DNA from 4 places in the Tatumella sp. JGM94 genome. Region 3 is predicted to be linked to each of the others. Evidence: predicted binding sites of a transcription regulator. Region 3 holds the regulator's gene; each other region holds the start of a gene.
What was found. Region 3 encodes PurR, which represses purine synthesis genes. Its sites were predicted from a motif close to CANGCAAACGTTTGCNTG; they were not measured.
Positions count from the first base shown of each region.

Region 1 (2,209 bases), on a different contig from region 3:
GGCACACTGCCTGCCAGTGGCGAAAAGAATAATGATAACAGGAACAGGATAGCAACCACCACCGATGTCAGGCCAGTACGACCTCCGGCACTGACGCCGGCAGCAGATTCAACAAAACTGGTGGTGGTTGAGGTTCCGAGTAAAGAACCGAACAACGCAGCAATGCTGTCGGCCATCAGTGCCCGCCCCATCGCAGGGATATTGCCTTTATCATCTGTCAGCCCCGCACGACGGCTTACGCCAATCAGCGTTCCGGAGTTATCGAACACATCGACAAACAGGAAAGCAAAGATAACGCTGACCAGCCCGACATTAAATGCACCGGCAATATCCAGCTTCAGGAAAGTCGGGGCCAGAGACGGTGGTGCCGAGAAAATACCGGAAAAAGGCGTTAACCCGGTCAGCATCGAAATTGCCGTGATCGCCAGAATACCAATCAGCACCGAACCGGTCACTTTACGAGCTTCCAGCACCACGATCAGGAAGAAACCGAGTAATGCCAGCAACGCACCCGGCTTAGTAATATCACCGATACCCACCAGAGTCGCAGGGTTACCGACCACAATACCGGCACTTTCCAGGGCAATCAGTGCCAGGAACAGACCGATTCCGGCAACAATTGCCGAACGCAATGCCATCGGAATACTGTGAATGATCCATTCGCGGATTTTAAACAGAGATAAGGCAAAGAAAAGTATCGCCGAAATAAACACCGCCCCCAGCGCAACCTGCCAGTGATACCCCATATGCAGGACCACGGTATAGGTAAAGAAAGCGTTTAACCCCATTCCCGGCGCCAGTGCGATGGGTAAGTTGGCAATCATGCCCATTAATACTGAGCCAATAGCCGCAGCCAGACAGGTCGCAACAAATACCGCACCCTTGTCCATTCCGGTTGCACCCAGAATGCCCGGATTCACAAACAGGATATAAGCCATTGCCAGGAAGGTAGTAACACCGGCAATGACTTCGGTACGCACACTGGTTTTGTTTGCTTTCAGCTTAAAGAGTTTTTCAAGCATAAGTAGATCCCTTTTCGAAACCGCTGATCACGATTCTCATTGTTATTACGGCATTTCAGAGCAAGTTTCCTGTGACCGGCTACCGGCAGACAACTTATCTCACATCACCCCGAAAAAAATTAAACAAGCAAAACCCATGCCATCGAATAGCACGGGTCCGGATTCATATAATTAACAGCCGGAAAAATACGTTTTCCTGCGCTGCCTGAGCGCAAACGTTTTCCTTCCGGCTGCCGATCCTAATGATCACTGGCACCGGGAGCAATAAATTTTTCTGTTCAGAGGCAGTAAAAAAACAGATTGATGCCGGTAATCCGGCATCTGAGTGGAAATCTGATGATTAACTGACCAGCATAAGCTCAGGCTCTTCAACGGAAGAGCCTTTGGTCAGAGAAAGCAGGCACTCTTTAACTGCCTGTGCAGAATCAGATAATGGCAATGCCGATGAAATATTCAGTGATAAAGGAAGATGTAATGATGGAGCAGTAATTTTTGCCATCCAGCCATTAATCGGGGCAGTCAGGGACCGGGCTGCCGACTCTGGCAGTACCGATACTCCCATCCCGCTGGAAATTGCCGCTGACAAGGTAGAAAGGGATTCGATTTCGCCAATAATATGCGCACTTAAACGACGCAGCGAGAAAGCCTCGTCCACCCGCTGACGCACTGCGCTGTAATCACGGGGCAGGTAAAGATTCATCTGCGCAACATCTGATAAATCGACATTCCGGCCCGGCGATATTCCGCTGCCGACCAGCCAGAGTTCTTCTTTCAGCAGTGGCTGACATATCAGGCCTGAAACCGGTGTCCGGTCATACAACAGAGCCATATCCAGCTGACCATTAAGCACCTTTTCATTGAGAGCATGACCACTGTTTTCATGCAGATAGACCAGAACTTCAGGGCAGGTTTCACGCAGTTTTTGTAATAATGGCATGACCAGCGAAGAAGCCGCGGTCCCGGGGGCCAGACCAATTGATACCTGACCGCTGATGGTGTGTCCTGCATTGTTCACCGCCACCTGTGCCTGTTCACACTGCCGTAATATATTACGGGCATGCGTATAAAGCACTTTACCGGCATCGGTCGGCGTCACTCCGCGTTTAGTACGGATCAGTAACTGTTGATCCATTTCACCTTCAAGAGTCGCCACCTGCTGACTCAGCGCTGGTTGTGCAATATGCAGC
Region 1 is NZ_JAERJN010000021.1:2,776-4,984, reverse strand. It holds gene JK216_RS14025 (NCS2 family permease) at 1-1,022, opposite strand, end outside; gene nac (nitrogen assimilation transcriptional regulator NAC) at 1,363-2,209, opposite strand, start outside.
Region 1: the regulator PurR is predicted to act here: its motif matches at 1,231-1,248, upstream of JK216_RS14025 (NCS2 family permease).

Region 2 (2,209 bases), on a different contig from region 3:
CTTTATCAGCATTCTCCGGACTCAGGGCAATAATCATCCCCACACCGCAGTTAAAGGTACGGTACATTTCGTGAGTACTGACATTGCCGGCCTGTTGTAACCAGCCGAAAATGGCCGGCCATTGCCAGCTGCTTTCATCAATCACGGCACGGGTATTTTCCGGTAATACACGCGGAATATTTTCCCAGAAACCACCGCCGGTCAGGTGAGCAATGGCATGTACATCAACCTGTGCAATCAGGTTCAGAATATTTTTGACGTAAATACGGGTCGGTGCCAGCAGGTGATCGGCCAGAGACTGACCTTCCAGCTGTTTTACTGAAGGATCTGTCTGGCTGACTTCCAGAATTTTACGGATCAGTGAATAACCGTTGGAATGCGGACCGCTGGATCCCAGAGCCAGCAGAACATCGCCATCACTGACTTTACTGCCATCAATAATTTCTGATTTCTCAACCACTCCGACGCAGAAACCAGCAACATCGTAATCTTCACCATGGTACATACCCGGCATTTCGGCCGTTTCCCCGCCGACCAGGGCACACCCTGATTGTGAACAGCCTTCAGCAATACCACTGATCACCGCGGCAGCAGTGTCGACATCCAGTTTCCCGGTGGCATAATAATCCAGGAAAAATAGCGGCTCAGCCCCTTGCACGACCAGGTCATTCACACACATTGCAACCAAATCAACACCGATATGGTCGTGGCGTTTCAGATCCATTGCTAAACGCAGCTTGGTGCCTACGCCATCGGTGCCTGAAACCAGAATAGGTTCACGGTATTTTTGTGGTAAGGCACAGAGTGCACCAAATCCACCGAGTCCACCCATCACTTCCGGGCGGCGGGTTTTTTTTACAACACCTTTAATACGATCAACCAGATCATTACCAGCATCAATATCAACACCGGCATCTTTATAACTGAGAGTGGTTTTGTCGGTCACTGCGGAGTCCCCACGCGAATTGCGGTTGGTGGTTTAAATAGAGCGCGGCTATTCTATCAGTGCAGGCAAACGTTTGCGAGTCTGATGTTAACCTGAAATTATCTGTCCGGAGCTTCAGACGCCGTCAGGGTGGCAGAGACAAAAAATGTCTGCGGATTGATACACAGGCGTATAAGCCACAGCGAAAAAGCGCTATAATCCGGCGATTTTTTTTTAGCTCAACACACTCCGGGAGAATAATAATGAAGATCGTGGAAGTCAGACACCCGCTGGTCAGACATAAACTGGGCCTGATGCGTGAGCATGATGTCAGTACCAAACGTTTTCGTGAACTGGCTTCAGAAGTGGGCAGTTTACTCACCTATGAAGCAACCGCCGATCTGGAAACAGAAACTGTCACTATTGATGGCTGGAATGGCCCGGTGCAAGTTGATCAGATCAAAGGTAAAAAAATTACCGTTGTTCCTATTCTGCGAGCCGGTCTGGGAATGATGGATGGTGTACTGGAACATATTCCCAGTGCCAGAATCAGTGTGGTAGGCGTGTACCGTGATGAGAAAACGCTGGAACCTGTGCCTTATTTTCAGAAGCTTGCTTCGAATATGGATGAACGTATGGCGCTGGTGGTTGACCCGATGTTGGCAACCGGCGGCTCGATGATCGCCACTATTGATCTGCTGAAAAAATCCGGTTGTAACAGTATAAAAGTCTTAGTACTGGTCGCGGCCCCGGAAGGGATTGCTGCACTGGAGAAAGTACATCCGGATGTTGAACTGTACACTGCCTCTGTCGATCAGGGACTGGATGAACAGGGTTATATTATCCCGGGTCTGGGTGATGCCGGTGATAAAATCTTTGGTACTAAATAATCAGTCGTTGTTATCGGGTAATGCTCAGCGGGCTGGTCGCTGGCCTATGAAGTCATTACTCTTTAACAGTGAAACTGCACAACAGATAACGTCACCGTTATCTGTTGTCGGTATATACCGGCAGCTGTGTTTTTTTCAGACCGACTCTGTGTCGGTTTTTTTATGTCCGGACAATTTTAAAGGGGATAAGCAGCAATGATACGGCGCACTATTGCGGTTGACGAAAGACCGTCGTTACTCCAGACCATTCCGCTCAGTTTACAGCATTTATTTGCGATGTTTGGTGCCACTGTACTGGTACCGATTTTGTTTCATGTGAATCCGGCCACCATCCTGTTATTTAATGGCCTGGGGACATTACTGTACCTGTTTATTTGTAAAGGAAAAATCCCCG
Region 2 is NZ_JAERJN010000027.1:17,618-19,826, reverse strand. It holds gene purM (phosphoribosylformylglycinamidine cyclo-ligase) at 1-946, opposite strand, end outside; gene upp (uracil phosphoribosyltransferase) at 1,189-1,815, shown strand; gene uraA (uracil permease) at 2,011-2,209, shown strand, end outside.
Region 2: the regulator PurR is predicted to act here: its motif matches at 1,009-1,026, upstream of purM (phosphoribosylformylglycinamidine cyclo-ligase).

Region 3 (2,209 bases):
AGGATCAGTAATACATAATATCTGAATAAATACACTTCCCTTAATACTGTAAAAAAATTCGTGCCCCGTAAAATAAAAAGCCGATACCCGCAACACGCCGGGTATCGGCTTCTCTGTCAGTAATGCTGCTTGCTACCCTTACTTTCCGGCTTTATACGTGCCTTTAGCGGGTAAACAGCCCTCTGCCGGTGCGAATACATTAATGCAGTATTGCGGTGAAACTGAACGTCGCAATCATCAGTAATGCAACGATAGTGGTGGTCAGCGCCAGCTTTAAATCCGTATCCATGACAGCTCCTATAGACACATAAAGTACAGGGTAATTATTATATTCCCACACTACTGCGCAAAAATCTCGTTTTATTCGCACAGCCTTGTTAGAATTACCGCTCTTTGTTGCGCAACCTTCCCTGTTTCCCCTTGTAAGGCACAGGCTTTTTTTACAGGTAATCCTTTACGGCCCCTCCTGGCAGCATCATTAGCGGCCTGATAAAACTGTAAAAACGCAAACGATTAACACACTTAAAATCAATAATTTAAAACACCAGGAGTTCTCAAGGAATGGCAACAATTAAAGATGTGGCGAAACGCGCCGGAGTCTCTACCACCACCGTTTCTCATGTCATTAATCAGACCCGTTTTGTTGCGGAAACGACCCGCAAAGCGGTTTGGGAAGCGATTAAAGAGTTGCATTACTCTCCCAGTGCCGTCGCCAGAAGTCTGAAGGTGAATAACACTAAGACGCTTGGTCTGCTGTCGACGTCTCTCGAAGCACCTTATTTCGCCGAGATTGTGGAAGCTATCGAAAAAAAATGTTTCGAACATGGCTATACCCTGATTCTGGGCAATGCGCATAACGACTTGCAGAAACAACGCGCTTATTTATCGATGATGGCGCGCAAACGTGTCGACGGGCTGCTGGTATTGTGTGCCGAATATCCACAGGAGTTGCTGGATATGCTGGAGGAGAACCGTAATATCCCAATGGTCGTTATGGACTGGGGAATGTCCCGTGGTGATTTTACTGATACCGTACTGGACAATGCTTTCCGTGGCGGTTACATGGCTGGCCGTTATCTGATTGAGCGCGGGCACCGTGATATCGGTTGTATTCCCGGCCAGATGGAGCGTAATACGGGAGGCGGCAGGCTGGCAGGATTTCTTAAAGCACTGGAGGAGGCAGGTATTACCCATTGTGAAGAATGGACTGTGCAGGGAGACTTTGAACCCGAATCCGGTTACCTGGCAATGCAAAAAATACTCGCTCAGCCGCGATTACCCACGGCGGTATTCTGTGGCGGCGATATTATGGCGATGGGGGCAATTTGTGCTGCCGATGAACAGGGCCTGCGTGTGCCACAGGATATATCGATCATTGGTTACGATAACGTGCGCAACGCGCGGTATTTTACCCCTGCCCTGACCACTATTCACCAGCCGAAAAGTGAGCTGGGCGAGAAAGCGCTGGATATGCTGCTGGATCGTATTGTGAATAAACGCGAAGAGCCGCAAACCATAGAAGTATACCCGTCACTGATTGAAAGACGATCGGTGGCCGATGGTCCGTTCCACGATTACCGTCGTTAACTACCGGTTTCACTCAGCCATTCCTGGTTAAGTGTCTGCGTATCACCAAGGTACTCAAGGAGCCAGCGTAATGCCGGAGAGCTTCTCTCTTCCGCCCAGCTGACGCAGCAGGGGCTTTCCGGAAACGGTGACGGCAGAGGAAGTTCCCTGACTTCTCCGACGTCCAGCAGTGGTCTGGCGAGATGCCCCGGTACCATAGCAACACATAATCCTGCCCTGACACAATCCAGCCCCGTTTGCCAGTCCGGTACCGTCATCCGCTGCTGGTTATCCAGGGTCCAGGTAATGCGGCGCGGTAATTCCCTTGAGGTGTCTTCCAACAGTAATGATGGCCATGCCCGTAATTGTTCCTCGCGCGGCCGGGCTTCAGCCGCCAGAGGGTGCCCGGCGCTGACAATACACCGCCAGTTAAGTCGTCCCATATCACGGAATGCAAAACGCCCGGTGACAGGGATCGCCTGGGTCGCTCCGATAGCCATATCCACCCGTCCTCCGGCCAGTGCATCCCAGACACCGTTAAAAACTTCTTCGCTGACGTGCAATTCTATATCCGGAAAGTGCCGGTAAAAATCGATAATCAACTGCTGCATTCTGCCCCGCCTGACGACACAGTCCACCGCAA
Region 3 is NZ_JAERJN010000007.1:134,250-136,458, reverse strand. It holds gene JK216_RS07225 (YnhF family membrane protein) at 200-289, opposite strand; gene purR (HTH-type transcriptional repressor PurR) at 562-1,587, shown strand; gene punR (DNA-binding transcriptional activator PunR) at 1,584-2,209, opposite strand, start outside.

Region 4 (2,209 bases), on a different contig from region 3:
GTTTCGAATAAATCATAGAGTTCGAAAAAACCACCCAGAGCGAGTAAAGAAATAAAAACCCACAGACTTTTACCGGAAGGTAATGCATCAATTCGGGCGGCAATAGTGTATTTATTATTTTGCTGAACAACAGAGCAGGTCTCTGCTGCAGTACAGACGGATGACATAATGAAATTAACCTCGGGATAGCTGTATTTGCGATGCTGCTGAACAGATTATTAGTATTGAATAGAGGGAGTGATCAGCAGTGAACAAATAGCAGAATAAGCGAAGAAAACAAAAAAAACGAGGTTAAATAATATTAATTCTGCGGGGCGATTGGAGCGTTTCTTTCCCCGGCCGGACAGGGGGTGCCGGCCGGGGGATATCGTCAGCAAAGGACGATACGAGTTAACGGATAATTATCAGAAATTATAACCAATGACCGCGTAATAACCCCAGCCAGTATTTTTGGTAGTGAAGTTGCCTTTACCAAAATTAAGTTCTGAACCATCGGCCCACTGTCCGCCATTATGGAAATAACGGGCAACCAGTGAATAATGCCAGTGGTCATAACTCAGGGAGAGAACATGGCTGGAAGCGATAGAATTACTGGTACGGACCGGACCGGATTTTTCACCAAGATCTGAATCCCAGTCAATATTTGTAAAACCGATATAACTCAGGTTACCGCCCCATAGGGTCGTCAGAGGCAGGAAGTATTTAATTTTGAAACGATAGCCGTCCCAGCTGTTTTGGTTTGCCGCGCCGTAGTTTTCCCACTGATATTTAGCATAAACGTTCAGTGATAATCCCAGTTTGGTGCCGGTATCTATATCTGTACCCAGACCCATATACCAGGTGTTCTGACGGTTAGCATTGTTCGGGCCCATGTCATAGATATAGTTGTTAGCAAAGTACCATTCTTTGAACGGGCCAAAGGCCAGGCTGGTACCGGTCAGCTTATCAATAGAAAAGCGTGGTTCGATTTCCATAAACAGCGGAGAACCTTTGCCTTTGTCCCAAATCCCTGAGTCGTTACCGTTACCGGTGCCGAAGAATTTAGGCACATCTACATAACCGTAGAAATCGAACCAGTCTTTGTGAGCAAAAGCTTCATACTCCAGATATAAATCGTTATTTAGCTGGGGTCCGAACCGGGTATGGTAACTGCCCACGACATTGACACTCTGGTGCCACCAGTCCGACAGGTACTGAGGTGATGTATCTGCCGCATAAGAAGGACTGATTGCTGAACCCGCCAGCAAAGTTGCTGCCATCATTAATTTATATTTCATTTTATATTAAACACCCGCAATTTGCCTAAAGAGTACCCCTGTTATCACAGTCAGCAGAGGTACAGAAAAAGAAATCAAACCGGAAAAACAGGTTCGATATCATCGAAACCTCACCAGGCTGGATCATGCCGGATATCATACCCGAGTAATTCGATGTAATTCACAATTGACAAAATATGTTGCAGTTTTAATCATCATTAATGTGATACAGATCACATTAATTTACGATATAAACTGAACTTTTTACTGCCTAAGAAAGGTAAACTCTGTGGCAGTTAGTAAAAAGTAACCGGTTGCGGGCCAGAAAAATGTCATAGACAGCACCCTGCAGCCAGCAGGAAAATCCTTGCGGGTTACCTCACCGCGCACGTTTCAGACTGCGGTTATTACGATCAAAACATAAGTAAATATTATGATTCATCTTATGCAATCTTATAATCATCCGGGGGCGAACCTCGCTCCGGATGACATCACCCCCTGAGGATATCTGATGGCTATAAAACAGCACCACTACCAGGTTACCCTGCTCTGGACAGGAAACCGCGGGGAAGGGACCGCCTCCTATAAGGCGTATGATCGTTCTGCAGAACTGCATGCTGCTGGCAGAGATACGATAGCCCTGAGTGCTGACCCTGCATTCAGAGGTGACAAATCATGCTGGAATCCGGAACAACTCCTGTTAGCCTCAGTATCTGCCTGCCACAAATTATGGTATCTGCATTTGTGCGCGGATGCGGGAGTGGTAGTTGACGGATATCAGGACAACCCGGAAGGTACGATGGTGGAAGGGGACCGCGGGCATTTCACGCAGATCACCCTGCGGCCGGAAATTACCTTGCGTAATCTGCAGCAACAGTCACTGGCTGCTGACTTACACCATAAGGCACACGAGGCCTGTTTTATAGCTAATTCACTGAATTTCCCAGTGAACT
Region 4 is NZ_JAERJN010000008.1:44,201-46,409, reverse strand. It holds gene JK216_RS07560 (MFS transporter) at 1-167, opposite strand, end outside; gene JK216_RS07555 (nucleoside-specific channel-forming protein Tsx) at 405-1,277, opposite strand; gene JK216_RS07550 (OsmC family protein) at 1,768-2,209, shown strand, end outside.
Region 4: the regulator PurR is predicted to act here: its motif matches at 1,560-1,577, upstream of JK216_RS07555 (nucleoside-specific channel-forming protein Tsx).